Regions from separate parts of the Exiguobacterium sp. R-17 genome, predicted to be linked through region 3. Evidence: riboswitches for the same ligand, from Rfam matches in the RefSeq annotation. Region 3 holds a riboswitch; each other region holds the start of a gene.
What was found. Region 3 has a riboswitch for thiamine pyrophosphate ahead of ACN9MT_RS06080 (thiamine phosphate synthase). Riboswitches for the same ligand answer to the same signal wherever they lie in the genome.
Positions count from the first base shown of each region.

Region 1: linked by a shared signal. The riboswitch ahead of thiT (energy-coupled thiamine transporter ThiT) and the one ahead of ACN9MT_RS06080 (thiamine phosphate synthase) in region 3 are both predicted to bind thiamine pyrophosphate.
Region 2: linked by a shared signal. The riboswitch ahead of ACN9MT_RS08080 (ECF transporter S component) and the one ahead of ACN9MT_RS06080 (thiamine phosphate synthase) in region 3 are both predicted to bind thiamine pyrophosphate.
Region 4: linked by a shared signal. The riboswitch ahead of tenA (thiaminase II) and the one ahead of ACN9MT_RS06080 (thiamine phosphate synthase) in region 3 are both predicted to bind thiamine pyrophosphate.

Region 1 covers NZ_CP184372.1:1,898,764-1,903,735, forward strand. Annotated here, with positions in the region: gene ACN9MT_RS10195 (amino acid permease) at 1-1,290, shown strand, start outside; gene ACN9MT_RS10200 (thiamine diphosphokinase) at 1,346-1,948, opposite strand; gene thiT (energy-coupled thiamine transporter ThiT) at 1,950-2,510, opposite strand; TPP riboswitch at 2,571-2,680, opposite strand; gene rpe (ribulose-phosphate 3-epimerase) at 2,703-3,359, opposite strand; gene rsgA (ribosome small subunit-dependent GTPase A) at 3,362-4,267, opposite strand; gene pknB (Stk1 family PASTA domain-containing Ser/Thr kinase) at 4,293-4,972, opposite strand, start outside.
Region 2 covers NZ_CP184372.1:1,517,516-1,522,487, reverse strand. Annotated here, with positions in the region: gene ACN9MT_RS08085 (ABC transporter ATP-binding protein) at 1-789, opposite strand, end outside; gene ACN9MT_RS08080 (ECF transporter S component) at 786-1,358, opposite strand; TPP riboswitch at 1,459-1,558, opposite strand; gene ACN9MT_RS08075 (50S ribosomal protein L25/general stress protein Ctc) at 1,654-2,325, opposite strand; gene ACN9MT_RS08070 (GNAT family N-acetyltransferase) at 2,617-4,167, opposite strand; gene ACN9MT_RS08065 (glycerol-3-phosphate acyltransferase) at 4,181-4,711, opposite strand; gene ACN9MT_RS08060 (DEAD/DEAH box helicase) at 4,708-4,972, opposite strand, start outside.
Region 3 covers NZ_CP184372.1:1,174,763-1,179,734, forward strand. Annotated here, with positions in the region: gene ACN9MT_RS06065 (MFS transporter) at 1-977, opposite strand, end outside; gene ACN9MT_RS06070 (OsmC family protein) at 1,168-1,593, shown strand; gene nagZ (beta-N-acetylhexosaminidase) at 1,590-2,810, shown strand; TPP riboswitch at 2,867-2,969, shown strand; gene ACN9MT_RS06080 (thiamine phosphate synthase) at 3,056-3,646, shown strand; gene ACN9MT_RS06085 (FAD-dependent oxidoreductase) at 3,643-4,587, shown strand; gene thiS (sulfur carrier protein ThiS) at 4,584-4,784, shown strand; gene ACN9MT_RS06095 (thiazole synthase) at 4,787-4,972, shown strand, end outside.
Region 4 covers NZ_CP184372.1:945,061-950,032, forward strand. Annotated here, with positions in the region: gene ACN9MT_RS04885 (diacylglycerol/lipid kinase family protein) at 1-396, opposite strand, end outside; gene abc-f (ribosomal protection-like ABC-F family protein) at 464-2,320, opposite strand; gene ACN9MT_RS04895 (DUF1002 domain-containing protein) at 2,596-3,477, opposite strand; TPP riboswitch at 3,671-3,777, shown strand; gene tenA (thiaminase II) at 3,850-4,545, shown strand; gene ACN9MT_RS04905 (hypothetical protein) at 4,597-4,893, shown strand; gene ACN9MT_RS04910 (glycoside hydrolase family 3 N-terminal domain-containing protein) at 4,924-4,972, opposite strand, start outside.

The DNA.
Region 1 (4,972 bases), 720 kb from region 3:
CTCGGGGCGGTCCTCAGTTACATCGTGGGTGGGACCATCATGTATCTGACGATGTTATGTTTAGGGGAGTTAGCAGTTTTCTTGCCAGTCTCAGGATCATTCCAAACGTATACGACACGCTTCATCGGACCAGGTATCGGCTTTGCCGTCGGTTGGATTTACTGGCTCGGCTGGGCTGTGACGGTGGCACTTGAAATCACAGCTGCCGGTAGTTTGATGGACCGTTGGTTTCCGAATGTGCCGGTCGTTGTCTGGTGTACCGTCTTTACGGTCTTGTTATTCGGTTTAAACGCCGTCTCCGCCAAAGCGTTCGGGGAAGCGGAATTCTGGTTCTCAAGTTTAAAGGTACTCGCCATTCTTTTCTTCATCATTCTTGGTGGCGCAGCTTGGTTTGGCTGGTTACCGATGGAAGCAGATCGTCCATCCTCATTGTTTGCGAACTTCACGGCAAGCGGTTGGTTTCCAAACGGAATTCTCGGTGTCTTGACGACGATGATTGCTGTCAATTTTGCTTTTCAGGGAACGGAATTGATCGGTGTCGCGGCTGGGGAGTCTGACACGCCTGAAAAATCGATTCCAAAAGCTATCCGGAATACAGTTTGGCGGACGTTCATTTTCTTTGTCTTATCGATCACGATCGTCGGTGCATTGATTCCGTATGAGACGGCTGGCGGAGTCAGTAGTCCATTCATCATGGTCTTTGATGCGATCGGCATCCCGTATGCCGCTGACTTGATGAACATCGTCGTCTTGACAGCACTATTATCCGTCGGGAACTCGGGACTGTATGCCGCGACCCGAATGTTATGGGCAATGGCACAAGAAGGGATGATTTCAAAGAAATTATCTTATGTTAATGCACGTGGTGTGCCGATGCGCGCTTTACTCTTTACGATGATGTTTGCAATGTTATCGCTTCTGACAGCATTTTTCGCAGAGGATACCGTCTTCATCTGGCTCTTGTCTTTAGCTGGACTCGGCGCTCAAGTCGGTTGGATTTCAATTTCCGCTTCGCAACTTGCGTTCCGCCGTCAGTTCATCCGAAACGGACATGATCTATCCGAACTAAAGTTCAAGACGCCATTCTATCCAGTATTACCGTTGATATCGTTGACACTTAATGTCGTCGTCCTCGTCAGTCTTGCGTTTCAAGCGGATCAACGGATTGCTTTATACATCGGTGTTCCTTTCTTCCTTGTCATGTGGGGAAGTTATCATCTCTTCGTCAAAGGAAAACATCTATCCGCTCAAAGCGACATCCGTGTCGCCCCTTCTCAACTCGAAGAATAATTTCATCTAAAAAGAGGCCGCGGAGTCATCCACGGCCTCTTTTTGTATGATTGTTCTATTCCTTAAGCGTCCGCATCATCAATAGTTCTCCTTGATGGAGCTCTACTGTCGCTTCTGACGTACTCCATTCATTACTGACGGTCAAGGAACCTCCGACCGGTACTGGATGTGTATCAAGTGGATATTTGACTCCGGATAAGCTTAAAGTCGATGGTACGAGTGGAATGAACGAAAGATAATGATAGCTTTCGGCTTCGACTGCATACGTTCCCTCAGCCAAGTATCGTACCTCTTCTCGTTTCGTCACGAGTCGTGCCTCTGGGTATCGCTTCAATAGATATACATTTTGGACGGTCATGTCGAGCCGCCCACCTGTCGCCCCGATAATGAAGGTATCCTCAAACTGTTTCTTCTCTGAAACTGTACGAAGTGCCAGTTCGAGATCCGTTTCATCTTTCTCGGCCGGATGAACGATTGCCCCTTCAGGTACATAACCAAGCGAATCAAAATCACCAATCGTCAGGTCGCATGTCAGCCCAAACAATTCAATCGTCTGAACACCACCGTCGACACCGACGATAAAGTCACCTGGCTGACAAAACGTCCGTAAATCCGGCACTTCTTCTTGAGGACCGGCGCACACGAGAATCGTCCGCATCTCAGACGCCTCGTGCTGAATAACGTAGTAAACGTGGCGCAGTTGTAAAGAGGAGACCCGCGACGACACCGCATAAAACATAAGATGGTACCATGTATGTCGCGTTATAAACTAATGAATATGGCACGACTGGACCTTCTGCATATTTCGCGAAGAACACGATTCCGCTGATGACATGACAGATATAACGGAGTCCTGCGCCTAATAACGTCGCCAGGAGAACGAACGCCATCAAGCTTTTCTTTTGTCCATTGCGTGCGGCTAGTCTGACTTGACGCGCGAACAGACCACTTAATCCGACGACACCATACGCAATCGTATAGTCAAGCATCGGTTGAACGATCGTCAAGACTTGTGGAGCGAACATCAATTGAATCGTACCGACAAGCGCTCCCGTGACGACCCCTCCGACGACCCCGTGGCGAAATGCCATGACGAAGATCGGTAACATCGCTAAGCTGATCGAGCCACCTTGTGGCATTTTGAATGGAATCAGTAAATCAAAGACGACTCCGAGACTGGCGAAGATGGCAATTTCCATCATCATTTGTAACCGTTTCATGCTATTTTCCTCCTTCATTGTACGAGAGGACGCAAAAAGGCAGTACGACGAACGCCGTACTGCCTGCGTGCGCCACATCCCTACGTCCGTTTGAACGGAACAGGTTCGAAGGGTTAAAGTCTAAAAGACTCCTCTCAGCCGCTTTTCAAGCGACACCCCTTGCGGTCATCATATTTCGTTTTCTCGTTCTTATTATACGGCAGCCCCTTGACGAATGCTAGTGATCGCTTCCGCATAATCTGGTGCATTGTAGATTGCTGATCCCGCGACAAGAACGTTCGCACCGTTTTCGATACAAAGTTTTGCTGTTGCCGGGTTGACGCCACCATCAATCTCGATTTCAAATGTCAGATCACGATCTGCTTTCATTTGTGCAAGTGATGCGAGTTTTGGCATGACACTCTCGATGAAGGCTTGTCCACCAAAGCCCGGATTGACCGTCATCAATAAGACCATATCGACATCCTCAAGGACGTGTTCAATCGTTGATAATGGCGTGTGAGGATTCAAGACGACCCCTGCTTTTGCACCAGCTAGCTTGATTTGTTGTAAAACACGATGGACGTGGTTCGTCGCTTCGACGTGGAACGTCACGATATCTGCCCCTGCCTTAACGAAATCTTCAACGAAACGTTCTGGCTGGTCAATCATTAAATGGACATCAAGGACCATATCCGTCTTTTGACGTAAACTGCTGAGCACAGGTAGTCCAAACGAGATATTCGGTACGAACTGACCATCCATGACATCGAAATGGATATAGTCCGCGCCTGCTGCCTCGACTGCTTTGACATCACGCTCAAGATTCGCAAAATCTGCTGATAAGATAGATGGTGCAATTTTAATCATCTTCAATACCTCCGGGCTCGATTCTTGATTTCGTCTATAAACATACCATAGTTCTCATAACGAGAGGACATGATTTCTTGTGCTTCGACGGCTTCCTTGACGGCACATCCGGGTTCATTCAAGTGCAAACATCCTCGATACTTACATTCGTCCTGTACAGCCACGAATTCAGGAAAACTCCACCGTACATCCTCGATTTCCATATCATACGGAAAATCAAGGTTCGAGAAACCTGGTGTATCAGCAATCAAGCCTTCGGCAAGTGGCATCAACGTGACGTGACGTGTCGTATGCCGTCCACGTCCGAGTGATTTCGAAATCGCACTCGTCTCTAAGTCGAGTGTTGGTTCAAGTGCGTTCAAGAGCGAACTTTTCCCAACACCGGATTGTCCGGCAAGAACGCTCGTTTTCCCGGCCAGTAACGGACGGACTTGTTCAACACCTGTCAATGTCTCACTTGATGTCTCGATGACCGTATAACCAATCTTCCGGTAAGCGGCAATTGCCTCTCTAACTGCAGGACCTTTGACATCATCAAGCAAGTCCATCTTCGTTAACAGGATGACGGGTTGGATTTCCTTCGCTTCGATCAAGACGAGGAAACGATCGAGCAAGTGCGCTGAAAAATCAGGTTCTGCAGCCGAGACGACAAGCAACGCTTGATCGATATTCGCGACAGGCGGGCGTACTAAAAAGTTGTCCCGCTCCTTCACTTCGAGAATATACCCGGTCTCACTTTCGATATGAAGAACGACTTCGTCTCCAACGACTGGACTGATGCCGCGTTTTCGGAAATTCCCTCTTGCCCGTGAACGGACCTCTCCTTCTGGTGTCATGACATCATAAAAGCCACCCTGCAGGCGTATGATCGTTCCTTCTCGATTCTCTTCGATGCGTTGTTCCGTCATCCTATGCACTCCTTTTTCATCACATTCACTGTGCGTCTTTTGCTTGATTGTACGTGATGGTTTTTGAACGATACACCGTATCGTCTTTATAAATCGTAATCTTGCCTTCTTCTCCCGGATCAATCGTCACCGGCACGTCGAATGTCTCATCTTGGTCAATTGATTCCTCGATGACGGTCCGCTTCCCTTTCGCATCTTCCGTCTCAATCCGGATGACTTGTTTCGGTGGTTCCTCGTCCTCGTTCTCGCTGACCGCGTCATAGACGACCTTTTCAGGGAACGTCGCTGTCAACGTTTTTTCTTCCTCACCTTTTGAGATGAAGACCGTCACGGAGTCGTTCGGTTCGACTTGAGTCCCTGCTTGTGGGAATTGACGGATAACTTGATCGAGTTTCACGTCGCTAGAAAATTCTTGCTCGAACGTTCCATCGAGCCCTTTTTCGTCCAGGTAGGCTTTTGCTTCGTCACTCGATAAGTTCGTCAAATCCTTCAACTCGAAAGAAGATGTTCCTTCCGAGACGGTGATCGTAATCGTTTGTTCTTTCGCGATGACCTCCGTACCAGCCGAGATCGATTGCCGGATCACATTACCTCGCTCGATTTCATCCGACTTTTCACGTTCGACCTCGACTTTAGCAAATCCAGCTTCTTTTAACGTCGCAATTGCTTCTTTTTCAACATCATCCGTTACATCTGGCACTTCGA
Region 2 (4,972 bases), 340 kb from region 3:
AGAGCGACCAGCTGTAGCGACGGTGGAAGGCACATGAAGTCGCGCCGCTTGCGGTCCATCTATGGGTAATGTCTCTAACGTATACGGATACAAAGAGGGAACGGCAATACCTTTCGTTTGAAGCTCTTTGTAATCCTGGGGGAACAGATCCCGTGGATCTGCTGTCGCAGTAATCGATCCGTCCTCAAGCAAGACGACCTGGTCGACGTACGACAAACAGACATCGAGTTGGTGTTCGATCAAGACGATCGTTAAATCGTGTTCTTTTTGAATCCGAAAAATCAACGCCATCAGCTCATGTTGTCCGATTGGATCAATCTGAGCCGTTGGTTCATCGAGTAATAAGATCGTCGGCTCAAGTGCTAGGACCGCTGCGAGCGCGAGACGCTGTTTCATTCCACCGGATAGACTCGCGATCGGTGTCGAGAAGGGAAGGGGGAGACCGACGAGTGCGAGTAAGCGTTCAATTCGTTCATCCATCTCCACGTGCGGAATCGAGCGATTTTCTAAACTAAAAGCGATTTCGCGTCCGATCGTCTCCATGCAGAACTGTTCTTCTGGATTTTGAAACAAGATTCCGACCGAACCGGACCGGGTAACGGTACCAGTCTGTTCGACTTCAATCGTTTCCGGTGTCAGTCCGGCAAGGGCATGAAGTAATGTCGTCTTGCCACTCCCACTTCGTCCGAGCAGAAGGGTCGTCCCTTGCTCAATCGTCAGCGATACATGATTGAGCACCGATTTCATCTGACCGGGATAGCGGATGCTGAGGTCGTCGACAGTAATCATGCGATTTCTCGTTTCGCACGTCCTGCCGCAAACCCGTTCAAGACACCAGTCGCAACAAGGCGACGGACGAGAATGGCTGCAAGCAAGCCACCGAGTAATGCGCCGCTGATCAATTGTAAGCCAGTTGTCGCAAGCAACGTCGTCGTTGTGTAGTAACCGAATCCGTTCGCGATTAGACTATAAACGATGCTACCAATCGCGGCTCCGACACCCGATAACATCAAGGTCCATGTGTCATAACGACGGTAACGCGTCATCGCGAAGACGAGTTCCGCACCAAGTCCTTGGCAGACTCCGATCAGAAGAGCGGATAAACCAAAATGACTACCTGTGAACAGTTCGACGGCTGCCGCGACGACTTCCGCAATTAAAGCGGCACCTGGCTTTTGAATGATTGCTGCGACGAGCGGACTCGCAATGATCCAGATGCCAAACATCCAGTTGGCACCGACAGGACCGAAGATCGCTGAGATCGGTAACCAGAGTGTTGACCAACCAAGATAGATGACGCCGCAAGCGACGGCGAGCATCATCATGACCATGATTTCTTTCATTTTCCAGTGTTGCATTAGATACGTCCTCCTTTGAATGGGGGAGACGCCAAAAAAGACCGCCCTCCGTAAAAAAGAGAGCGGTCCTCAGAAAAACTGCGCGCAGCAGGAGTCATTGGATGTGATCGCTCCACTTTCCTACGCTAGTATGAACTAGATCAGGTTCGAAGGGTCCGAAGTGAATCGTCTCAGCCAATTGGGCTCCCCTAGTGGATATGGTAATAGGTGATACGCTGTTCACTTTAGGCAATCCAGCGTCTGTTGTCAAGACACAAAAAAACGATACGCCGCAAAGGGCGTATCTTTAAACGACTTATTTATTGTCTTCGTTCTCTTCAGCTGTTTCTTCTGAAGACGCTTCTGTTGCTTCCGCTTCGTTGTCTTCGCCAGCTTCTGCTTGTGCCTCTGCTTCCTCGATTTCTTCAAGATCCTGCTCGAGTGTCGATTCGACGACAGCTGCGACTTGAATATCGCCTTCTGTAACGATGCGGAAATCTTTTTGTTCTGGAAGATCGGCTACAGAAATCGAATCGCCGATTTCGAGGTTCGTGACGTCGACTTCGACGTTTTCTGGTAATTTATCTGGTGTAGCGGCGACTGTTACTTTAAAGAGTGTTTGTGATAGGAAACCACCAACTTTTGCACCGGCTGCTTCGCCAACAAGTACAACGTCTGCTTCGACTTCTGTTTCTTCATCCATTTTCACGGCGATGAATTCAACGTGATCGACTGTTGGTGTGAAGACATCCATATCACGGCGATTGATCAAGACGTTAATATTTTTACCGTCGAGTTTGAGTGAAATCAAGACGTTTTCACCGTTTTCTCGGACGATTTTAAGCAATTCTTTTTCTTCAAATGCGATTGGTGTACTTTCCACTTTGTAACCATACACGACGCCAAGAGCTTTTCCTTCATGACGCAATTGTTTACGGAGTGAGCGTGGACGTACCTCGCGTTTTTCGGCTGTTAAATTAACTGACATGTTCATTTCCCCCTTGAATTTGGTATAGCCCTCAAAAGGTAATGAATGTAGGAGCAGGACGAATCCTGAACAATATGAATCATGCTAAGACAATCGGTTTCAGACTCTCATGAATCTGACGCTTTCGTGACTTTGCATTTCTCTCCCAGGTCATTACGCTGATATTGAGAAACATGTGTGAGTAAGTCACCGGTTTGATGCGGTGCTAATGAGTTTATACCCCTATGTTTTAAATCCATAAACCTCTTTTTTTATCTTTTTGAAGTCGAAAGACCTCCAAACCGCTTGAAATCAGGGGTTGAGAGGTCTTTCGTTTTTTTCATTCTTTATGATGATTCGTTGATTTTCACGAACTAAAACACGAACGAGGCGTTCAATTTGCCGCATCGTCGTCTGTCCCATCGTCGAAATTTGCAGCCACTGATTGTAAACGAGATAGTCGCTTTCGTACTGGACGTGATACCCCTGAATGCGCAGAGCGTCGCCTAAAGCGGTTGCGGACGGATGAACGATCGTCAGTATTCCCGGCGCTTGTGCTTCTTGTTGTGCGAGGAGTTGGAATCCAGTTGCGCGGACGGCTTGTTCGAGATAGGTCATCTTGATTGCTGCTTGATTAAGATCGAGGGCATCAAGCGCTGCCTGACAGGCAAGCAACAGGTTCGACGAGCCGGAAAAGGCAACCCCTTCCGCATAGAGTCCTAAATCCAGATAACGGGGAATACAGAGAGAAGGTAGGACGCGATCTGCGTGACCAATGAACGCAAGACCCGGTAAACCACCAATCGCTTTCCCGGAAACAGTCGTGACGAATTTGCAACCAGCGTATGAGAAACGTCCGGTTCCAACAGCGCTGATCGCATCGACGACGAGTGCGGTTCGTTGATCTAACAGCACTTTTACTGCATCAAGATCATAGAGAACACCCGTTGACGTCTCACAATGCGTCAACCAGATCCAGTTGTATGCCGTTTGCCTCAATTGATGAGCGAGTTGCTTCAAGTCGATCGGGTGACCGGGGGGAAGCGTATGGACATCAAAGGACTTGCCGGCACGTGCCGCGTGATCAATCAAGCGTTGACCGAACTCGCCGCCGTTCAGGATTAATCCATGTCCAGTGAGTTGTTGCGCGACAATATCATTGGCGAGCGTACCGCTGCCGACGGCCATCGAGACATGTGGCAAATCCAGCAACTGACACATTCGGCCACGTAAATCTTGATCGAGCTGCCGCATCGAGGCCGTCCGGTGTGGACGCGGTGCTTGTTGCGCCGCTTGACGGACCGTCGGCGCAACCTCGACCGGACCGGCTAGAAAATGCAGGGGACGTAAGACATCCGCGATGACGGATCGTTCGTATGTTGCGCGCGACAACAACATCGGTACAAACTGGGCGTCACCACTACCAAGCGTAGCTGCAATCGGTGTGAAGCCGAACCGCGCGTATAGTTTTGCTTCCCGCGTCGTACCACTGATATAGACATGATCAATCGTCTCCCGCTCGAGGTAGACCATTAAAAAGCGCATCAATTGCATGAACGTACGACTATTGCGGTATTCGGGACGAACGCTAAGTAAGCGGATTTCCGCTGGGTCCGTCAGTGTCTCTTCTAGCGTCACGCCCTTTTCTTCAAGCGAAAAGGGACGATGCTTTCGAATGGCGATCATTGCGACGAGTCGATCGTCTTCCTTACCGATCAAGTAAGTGTTCTGATCATGGAATCGATCAATTCGTTTCCGTTCGATGTTCGGTTGATGTTGCGGAATCTCTTCTGTAAAGGTGAGGTAGTTCAATTCATGGATTGCTTCCGCGTCGTCCGCAGTTGCAATGGAAAAGTCGATCATGGAGACGTCCTCCTTATGTAATGGCTGGCTTGTGGAGTGCATCATGAGCCCACAGGACAAGTAGACTTACGGTAACGGTACACAAGATATTGACTGACCCTGCGTCTAAGAAGACGGGTAGTAACGGAAGTAAAACGACCGGAATAAGGCCCGCTTTGACACTATCTTTCGTTACGAGATAAGACAAACCGAGTATGCCTAATCCGGCAAGATATGCCCATGGCGTGATAGCGAAGACGATTCCGGAAAATACAGCGTACCCTTTACCGCCGCGTCGTGGATGAAACAACGGAAACAAGTGACCGATGAGCACGGCGAGGGCGACCGGATAAAACGTGTCAGTGATCTGCAACGCAAAGACTGTCTTCGCGGCATCAAACAGATAAACGAATAAAAAAGCCGGAAGCCCACCGGCACGATGGGCATTGCGGGCACCGATGTTTCCGGAACCGACCTGTGCCAAATCGGTACGACTAATGTACTTAAAGAGCGTACCACCTAAAATGCTACCGATGAGATAACCAAGCAGGAGATCAAGGATCACCGTTGTTCCTCCTTTGTCGTTACGAGATGAACGAGTTCCTTGACGGTCAAGGCGTCACTGTCTGGAGCCGTCAGGACGGCATCGACCATTTTGGCTTTTCGATCTTGTAATTCCGTCATCTTCTCTTCGATCGTTCCGCGTGTCAGCAATTTGATGACCGTCACGTCAGACTGTTGTCCAAGCCGATGGGCGCGATCGGCTGCCTGTTGTTCGACGGCCGGATTCCACCAGCTGTCAAACAGGATGACGGTATCAGCGGAG
Region 3 (4,972 bases):
AGGTCAATCAAGTAGATTTGTGTCGAAGTCGTCAATAAAATCGACATCAATGACATCAAGGCGATGTTAAACAGACCAAGTGAAAGGGATACTGTCGTGAAGTATAATGCAGCAAGGACGATTGCTTGCACGACGAAGACGAACCGTAAGCGACCCATCGGATTTTTACTGGCAATCTTGCCGGCAAGGATGTTACTGAAGATCGAGACGACACCGTAAGCGAGCAGGATCGGACTAATCCACGTCTTCGCGATGCCGAGTTCCGTTTGTAGAATCGGCACGAGATACGTATAGACGACGTAGGTTGCCCCGAATCCAAATGAAGGAATAAAAAAGGCGATTAGGATCCGTGGATTAGCGAGCAATCCAAGCTGCTCCTTAATTGAACCGGAGCCCGTCGATTGCTGGACGGGAACGATCTTCCACACAGCGAGAAACTCAATCATTCCCATGACTGTCGTCAGCCAGAACGTGGCTGCGAAGCCAGCGTGTTGACCGATGAACGTACCGATCGGAACACCGAGGACGTTCGCAAGTGTAAAACCCCCGAAAATGAATGAGACGGCGACACCGCGCTTCGCGACAGGCACGCCATCGCTTGCGACGACCATTGCGAGCGAGATCAAGACACCGGTCAGGATGGCAGTCAGGATGCGGGTGGCGAGCAATACTTCGTAACTTGGAGCAAAACTACTGGCAAGGTTCAGTAAGACCCAAACGAGTAACAGACGTAGAATCAGGCGACGCCGTTCCAAGTGACCGGTCAGCGACATGACAATCGGTGTACCAATCGCAAAGGAGATGGCAAATGCCGAGACGAGCGTACCGGCTGTTGCGATCGTGATATCAAGGGCTGAGGAGATTTCAGCGAGGATCCCGACGATGACGAATTCGCTTGTTCCGAGAACGAACGTCAGGAGCGACAACGTGGCGATCAACAGCCAATCGCGTCGACTTAAACGAGTAGTAGGTGACATGGATGATTCCTCAATTCTGGCGCTTGCGCGCGAAACTATGAGTAACAGGATAGCATGAAACGATTTCGTCGGGTATCGCAAAGCGAGAATTCGGGAAAAGAACCATTATTCGAAATAGCGTGAGAATTTCCAGGCTTGCTGTTTTTTGCGTATACTACAGATGAAGACTACTGACAAAGGAGTGGAAACGATGCAAGCGACAGTGACATGGAACAAACAGATGGGGTTTAGTGGACAGACGGAATCAGGGCATCATCTTGCGATGGATGCAGCACCGGAGAACGGTGGCGAAAATCAAGCACCACGACCGACTGAACTGCTGCTACATGCCGTTGCCGGCTGTACTGGAATCGACATCGTCTCGATTTTAGAGAAGATGCGCTTGACGATTACTCATTTCGAAATGGATATCGAAGGGGAACGGGCAGAGGATCATCCGCGGCGTTTTACGTCAATCTCGATTCATTACCGGCTTGAAGGTGATCTCCCGGAAGATAAGGTCCGTCGCGCCATCTCGTTATCAAAGGATAAATATTGTTCGGTCTCGCAATCCTTGAACGCTGAGATTTCCGTCTATTATTCCATCAATGGTGTCCGGAGCGAGGATCCTTTGTGAAGAAAGTAGCACTGATCGGTTGCCTGTTGCTTGCAGGGTGTGCGCAGGAGACGACGGAACCAACGAAACCATCACAACCAGCAACGAAGCAACCGACGGAGGCGAAGAAACCAAAGCCTGAGCCGACAAAGGAAGCACAACAACAAGCACGATTAAAGCAACAACTTGAAGCGATGTCGACGTCAGAAAAAATCGATCAACTGCTCTATATCGGAGTTGCCGGCACGGAACTTTCAGCAGCTGACCGGAAATTGTTGCAGACGCATGCGATCGGTGGGGTCTTACTGCTTGGTGGGAATATTACGTCAGAAGATCAACTCTTGACGTTCACGCGTGCCATTCAAGAAACGAACCAAAAACCGTATGTTTTCGTCGGTGTTGATGAAGAGGGCGGACGGGTCAGCCGGGTACCGGATCAACGATTACGTCTCCCGACGAGTCAACGGATGGCGCAAGGTGCAGATGCTGCAAAAATGGAAGATGTCGGACGTACGCTCGGTCACCTGTCACGATTTTATGGGTTCAACATGGACTTCGCACCGGTCCTTGACGTCAATAGCAATCCGAACAATCCAATCATCGGCGACCGTGCGTTAAGTGCTGATCCAAAGACCGTCGCGACTCTCGGTACGGCTCTGATGCACGGGATGCAAGAGACGGGAACGATTCCGGTCGTCAAACATTTTCCCGGTCACGGCAATACGAGTGTCGATTCCCATGTCGGGTTGCCGAAAGTGACAGCATCAAAGGAAGAACTGAAGCGAACGGAACTGTTACCGTTCCAAGAAGCGATTCAAGAGGGCGCCGAGATGGTGATGGTCGCCCATATTCTCTATCCCGTGTATGACGATCAAAATCCATCTTCGCTCTCGAAGCCGATCTTGACTGACCTCTTGCGTCAACAACTCGGATTCAAGGGCGTCATCATCACGGATGACCTTGTCATGGGGGCAATCACGAAACGATATGGTCTCGCGGAAGCGGCACGCCAGGCACTTGTCAACGGAGCTGATATGGCGATGTTTTCGGAAGCAGGTGCCTATCCGAAGGTCCACACCAAAGTGATGCAAGCCGTTAAAGAAAAAACGTTGTCGTCAGAGATGCTCGATGCTAAAGTGATGCGGATCCTGAAGCTGAAGCAGACCTATGCCGACAGCCAGAAGCAACAGCGACCGACGAAATCGGAGCTTATTCAGCAAGTGGAAGCGCTCAACTAGGACTAGCGAAGCAAAGCGACTCATGCTAAACTAATGGGGCAAGCCAATTAAACACGAAAAGACACTAGGGGAGTCTCGCAGCAGACTGAGACGGAAGTATCCGGACCCTTTGAACCTGATCTAGTTCGTACTAGCGGAGGGAAGTGGCTCGAAACCTTAGATATCCTTAGCGCTTCAGCGCATTTTCGGACCACTCCCTTCAACATCGGGAGTGGTCCTTTTTTCGTATCGAAAGGAAGAACATGATGCGTCTACATCTGATTTCGACGGGATCCATCAATCCACGTGATGGAGTGGAAACCTTTCAATCGCTTCAACCATATACGGATCAGCTTCATCTTCGAGAACCGAATTTGTCGGCAGCAGAATTGCTAGAACTGATTGACGCGCTCCTTGCGAAAGGGTATTCGCCTAATCAATTAACCGTTCATGATCGGGTCGACGTCGCCCATGTCGCTGGTATCGGTGTGCAGTTGACGCGACGATCCTTACGCGTCGGCGATGTAAGGCGTCACTTTCCGAATCTCATCATCGGGAAATCCGTCCACTCTCTGGCAGAAGCACTTGCAGCGGAAGCGGAAGGAGCCGACCGACTGCTGTACGGTCATATTTATCCGACAGCGTCGAAACCAAACGTGCCACCGCGAGGGATCGATGCCTTGAAGCAAGTTGTCACTTTCACGACGAAACCAGTCATCGCAATCGGCGGGATCACTCCTGATCGCATTCCTGAAATCGCAGCGACCGGTGCAAGCGGAATCGCCGTCTTATCCGGTATTCTCGGTCAAGCGGACCCGCATGCTGCCATTCAGCGTTATCAGGGGGTACGGGTATGACGGATCACATCATCATCGGTGGTGGAGTCATCGGTTTGACGCTTGCTTACAGTCTCGCTTGTCAGAACGAATCCGTTCTTGTCCTTGATCGCGGAACATGCGGACAAGGGACGAGTCGGGCGGCTGCCGGGATGCTTGCGACGGACATCGAGCTGAGAGAAGAATTGCATACGCTTGCCGCGCGAAGTCGCCGTCTGTATCCGTTACTTGCGCGACGCCTCACGCGCGAGACCGGGATCGATTGTGGCTACCGGGAACAACCATTTTTATTGAAACGAAATGGGCAAGAATACTTATTTCCATCGGTCGGTCAAATCGATCCGCGACGACTAACGACTGCATTGATGCATGTCTTACGAAATCGTGGGGTACCAATCGAAGAACAGGTGGACGTCACGCGAATCGAGGAGAGTGATGATTTCATTAGGGTTGAGTCGAACACGGGAACGTGGACGGGACGAACGGTGACGGTTGCTGCCGGACGCGGGTCCCAAGCCTTGCTCGATACAGCTGGTATTTCGATTGCGACGCACGGTGTCAAAGGGGAATGTCTGGCAGTCCGTCTCGCAGGTCAGCCATTACGCTCGATCCTGTTTGATGACGCCGTCTACCTCGTACCGAAAGCGGACGGACGGATATTGATCGGTGCGACCGAACTACCGCACGACGAGACGATCGGTGTTAGTGTCGCAGGAGTCACGTCACTGCTTCAAGCAGCAGAGCGTCTCTATCCACCGATCCGTGATGCTGTCATCGAAGAAGTCTGGTCAGGCGTACGACCACAAACAGAGTTCGGCTTGCCATATATCGGAGTCGCAGATTCATCCCGTCGGATCTTTATAGGGACGGGGCATCATCGGCATGGCATATTACTCGCACCGGCGACAGCGGAAGTCTTGGCAAACACATTACGGTTGACCCTAAAGGAGGAAGTTCGATGAACATTACGATTAACGGCAACGACCACACCATTGAACAGATTGAGACGATTGAGGACATGCTCACGCAACTTGGCTTAGGGGAAAAACTTGTCATCGTCGAACAGAACCGACAGATCATCGACCGCGGAGCTTACAATCAAACGGTCGTTCGGAACAATGACACATTCGAAATCGTTCATTTCGTAGGAGGAGGATAAACATGCTACAAATTGGAGAAAAGACATTCGAATCACGGTTATTACTCGGAACGGGGAAATATACGGATGCTACGGTGCAGCAAGAGGCAATTGATGCGTCCGCTTCACAAATCTTGACGTTCGCCGTCCGGCGGCTCGATCTCTTTGACAAACAACAACCGAATTTCTTGGAGTCGCTTGATTTAACA
Region 4 (4,972 bases), 230 kb from region 3:
GAAGTAATGATCATCATATTTACCGATATCAAGCGGGCGGGCAGGGGCATCAGCTAATATCTGAATCGCCTCTTCGGGGTCCGTCGGGATGTGTAACGCGCGTGATAAATCATTGACCGTTCCAAGCGGTACGATCCCAAGTGTTGGACGATGTGGTTGCTCGGCAATTCCAGTAATGACTTCATTGACCGTTCCATCACCACCCATGGCGATGACGGCGTCGTAATTAGACTGGGCGGCATGACGTGCGAATTCCGTTGCATCGTGTTCTTTTTCCGTGAATCGAACGTCGACGGTTTGAAAGCGAGTAGCAAGCGTCTCTTCAGCGAGCGTCGCGTGTTTTTTTCCGAGTTCTTTACCAGAAGACGGGTTGATGATCAACATAGCTTGAGACAAGATGAATTCCTCCTTTGACGTATCTGTTCCTATTTTCCCGAGTCAAAGAAGGACTAATCATTTTAGTTCAAGTTTCTAAAATTAAACGTTCATACAAACCTTCAATTTTTCGTAACAATGCTTCTTTTTCCATCTCGACCGTCATCCATTCTTCTTCCGCGGATACATGAGAAAGAACGGCATCAAGATGTACGACTTGAAGTTCCAACTCTTCTATTTGCTGTTCAATGGACTGTTCTTTCGCAGGTGCTTTCGAACGCTTTGAAATTTTCGATTTCTTCTCATGATTTATCTGAGGTGGTGTGCCATGACTGGCTTGTCGTTTCTCCACTGCATAAGCATAGTTTCCAGTATACGAAGTAATTTGATGGTCAAGCCAAATGATTTTTGGAAAAAGACGATTCAAGAAATAGCGGTCGTGTGAGACGGCGATCAATGTACCAGAAAAATTCTCGAGTGCTTCTTCAAGCGTCTCTCTTGATTCAATATCTAGATGATTCGTCGGCTCATCGAGAATCAAAACGTTGATCGACGAATGAACGAGTACGGCAAGCTGCAATCGAACACGTTCTCCTCCGCTTAGTGACAAAATAGACCGAAAGACAGTCGGTCCGAAAAACAGGAACCGGGCAAGAATATGGCGGGCTTCCGCTTCTGGAACGGCAATGCGGTCTCTAAACCAGTCGATTAAGCGAGCATCCTCCTCGAAATGAGCATGTTGGGACAAGTAACCGATCCGGTTCGATGGTCCACGCGTGAGCGTGCCTGCGTCTGGTGACAATTCATCAAGCAACAGTGCGAGCAACGTCGATTTCCCGCTCCCATTCGTTCCGACGATTGCAACCCGATCTTGAGCCATGATTTCGAACGAGACAACATCGAAAATGCGACGGGAATCGTAAGCGAAAGAGAGCTCTTCAGCGCGAAAGACGACTTGACTCGTATGATCGGTAGAAGAAAAAGAGACATCAGCGGTTTTGGCTTCGAGTTGCGGTCGTTTGATCCGTTCGATTCGCTCGAGTGCCCGCTCCATCGATTTTGCTTTACGGAATAATTTCTCACTCGGTGGAGATGCTTCGTTTGCCCACTGCCGTAGTCGACGAATCGCTTCCTTCATCTTCTTGATTTTTTTCTGTTGCTCCTGATAGGCGTGGAACTGTTCCATCAAGCGACGTTCTCGTTCGACGACGAACGCACTGTAGTTCCCTAGGTAGGAGGTCAGTTCACCATCTTCGAGCTCGACGATCGAGGTGACGACGGCGTCTAAGAAGACCCGGTCGTGAGAGACGAGCAGGATAGTTCCAGTGTAGTCCCGTAAGAATTGTTCTAACCATTCAACGGCAGCTAAATCAAGATGGTTCGTCGGCTCATCAAGGATCAGGAGGTGTGGTTCCATCAGCAACATGCGACCGAGGCAAATCTTCGTTTGCTCACCGCCGCTCAACTGATGGAAAGGGCGAGTGAGTAACGGACGTAAATGTAATCCGTTCACCATGCGCTCGATCTTCGAGTCGAGTAGATAGCCATCTTTTTGTTCGAATGCATTTATCGCTTCCGCATATCGAACGAGTAGTGCATCCAGATCATCTGGCGCTGTCGCCATCAAAAGCTCCAACTGTTGCATCCGAGAACGGATTGCGAGGATCTCTTCAAACGCCGTCCAAAGGACGTCGAGTCCGGTCATTGTCTCGGCATAAGTGGGAAGTTGTTCCAAGTAGCCAATCGTCAAACCGTTCTTTTGATAGATGACGCCACCGTCCGGTTGGTCAAGGCGAGCAAGTAAGCGGAGTAATGTCGTTTTACCACTTCCGTTTCGTCCAATCAGACCGACACGATCGTGTTCGTTTAAGAAGAGGGAAACGTCCGTTAAGATCGTTTCGCCTCCGAATTGTTTTGTCAGATGTTGAATGTCGCAAATCATCATAATGAGTTGATCCTTTCGCGCGCATTAAAAAAAGGAGAGCGCAAATAGCACTCTCCCTAGTGTGTGAAAGATGCGCTTTGCTGTATTTTTCAATCATGAAGTTCTAAAAAGGGCAGACGGGTGCCTTAGAACGCCATTCCATGAAAAATCGCGCGCAACCGATACAATTGTTCCATTAACCAATGTTTGCACGCGGCAAAGTCCATCATTTCACACCACCTTTCGTTTCAGATACAATCAGTTTACCATTATCTTGTTAATTGCGGAAGTCTGAATTATTTGAACACACCAGCAATCGAGCTGAAGAAGTCACTCAGACCATCAAATAATTTAGCGAAGAATCCTTTTGTCTCCTCGGACGTTGCAAACGAATGGATGTCTTGACCAGCATTTTTCAGTCCACTCTCGATTTGCCCCCAGTTGATGTTCGCTTGCTCCATTTGATTGAATAGATTCGTCAACCGATCCATCTGTGCGTCAGACAGTTGGATGTTGTTGTTTTGAATGACTTGGACGATCAGGTTTTCGATCTCAACTTTTGTTTCCGGTTTTTGATTCGCGATTTCGGCCTTGATCTCATTCATCAAATCAGCGACTTTATCTGTCCCGACTGTCTTCCCGACGTCTGATGTGACCGATAATTCTTGCTGTGCTAAATCTTTCCGTTCGTCACTCAGCTTGATTCCGGTCTCAGCCGAAGTTTGATCATAGGCTTTCATGATTCCTGTCAGTGCCGATGTTCCAGTCACTTTATAAGGAGAAGTGATCGTGATGTCGGCATCTTTGACACCTGCCGTGACGAGAGCGTTCAAGTACATATCCTTCGTCACCCACGTGATGTTTTCCGTCGCAACGGAAAGTCCGTCCCCTTTTTCCGTCAATTCGATCTTAGCGGATGAATACATGTTGCCGCCCTTTTGTGACTGGGGAATGTTTTTCCCGAGGTATTTTTCTTCGTCTGCAGAGGTTGCGATGATCGGTGTGATACCTTCTGGTGCATTGAGACGTGAAAGTACCCAAGCCTTATCTTTTGCGCCGAGTGACTCCCCGAGAGTGACGATCGTTTTATCAACGACTTGCTCGGCGGATGCGGCTGTCGGAAGTAATAAAGCAGAAGCGATAACGGCTGACGCCATGATTTTTGTTGGTGTATGCATAATGAAATCCTCCAATTGTAAGTAACAGAATGAATTATAGTATCAGGTACTAAAATTAGTGTACGAGAACGAAAGAAGTTCGGAATCGGTCTGTAGATGGAGACGATATCCGCCTTCTGACACTCCATAGTATAGCGAAAAGAGGACAACTTGACTTCCATTTTCAGCATACTATAGTGGATTTGAATCGAATAATGACCACTAGGGGAGTCGGTTGACCGACTGAGACGAACGAAGACGTTCGGACCCTTTGAACCTGATTAAGTTCGTACTTACGGAGGGAAGTGGCGTCAAGTCTTGTTCTTCTTGCGCCATGCCCGTGTGTTTCGGGGTGGTGTTTTTTCGTTTCATAAAAACGAGGAGGATGAGATCATGACATTCACACAAGAAATCAAACAAGCAGCACAAGCGTATTGGGACAGTAGTTTTACGCACCCATTCGTTCAAGGAATCGGCGAGGGAACGTTACCGCTCTCGAAATTTCGACATTATGTCATGCAGGATGCGTATTACTTAAAACACTTTGCGAAGATTCAAGCGAAGGCAGCGTCAAAAGCAGATGACTTTGCGACGATCGCGACACTTGCCGAGCACGCGACTTCGACATATGGGGCAGAACTGAGCTTGCATCAATCATTTTTCGAGCCGCTCGGTATCACAGAAGCAGACCTTGAAGCATTTGAACCGGCACCAACGGCATATGCTTACGTCTCACACATGCATCATGCGAGTGAAGGGACGCTTGGTGAGACGATTGCTGCCATCTTGCCATGTTACTGGTTGTATTATGAAGTTGGACAACAATTATTGACGTGTACACCGGATGAAAAAATCTATCAGCAATGGATCGACACATATAGTTCGGAATGGTTCGAAAAGGTCGTCTTTGAACAGATTGCACGGCTTGATACGTTGGCGGAACAAGCAAGCCCGACTGAACGAGAGCGGATGAAACGGCATTTCGTGACGAGCTGTTATTATGAGTTGCTGTTTTGGCATATGGGATGGACGGAAGAAACGTTTACGTCGATTTACGAGACGATTCCAGCACGGACGGTATCTTCCTAAAGAGTTGAATGGTAGAATTAGGTATAACATTTAGCGGAAGTAGGGGTAGAAATGGAAATCATCGTGATCATACTCGCGATCAGCGCCGCGTATGCCGTGCAACGAATGCTGGGTAAAGTCAAAGTAAGATTTATTGGATATATCATTCCAACGTTAATCGTGTTGTCCGGTATATCCGCTACGACTCGAAACTTCAAGGTAGCATATAGCATGGGGAGCTACATTTCTGCTGTTCTTGTCATTGTCGTCTATGCATTACTGACCTATTGGTTATACCGCGTCTACCATCGTGCGAAAGAAGAAGCGGATTATCCGTATCAATCGTTAAAAGACCGAGGCATCCTTTAAAGGAGTCTCGGTCTTTTGTGTATCATGTTCTCATTTTTTCCAATTTTTAAAGCCGTCACCAAATTCGAGATGCAGTTGA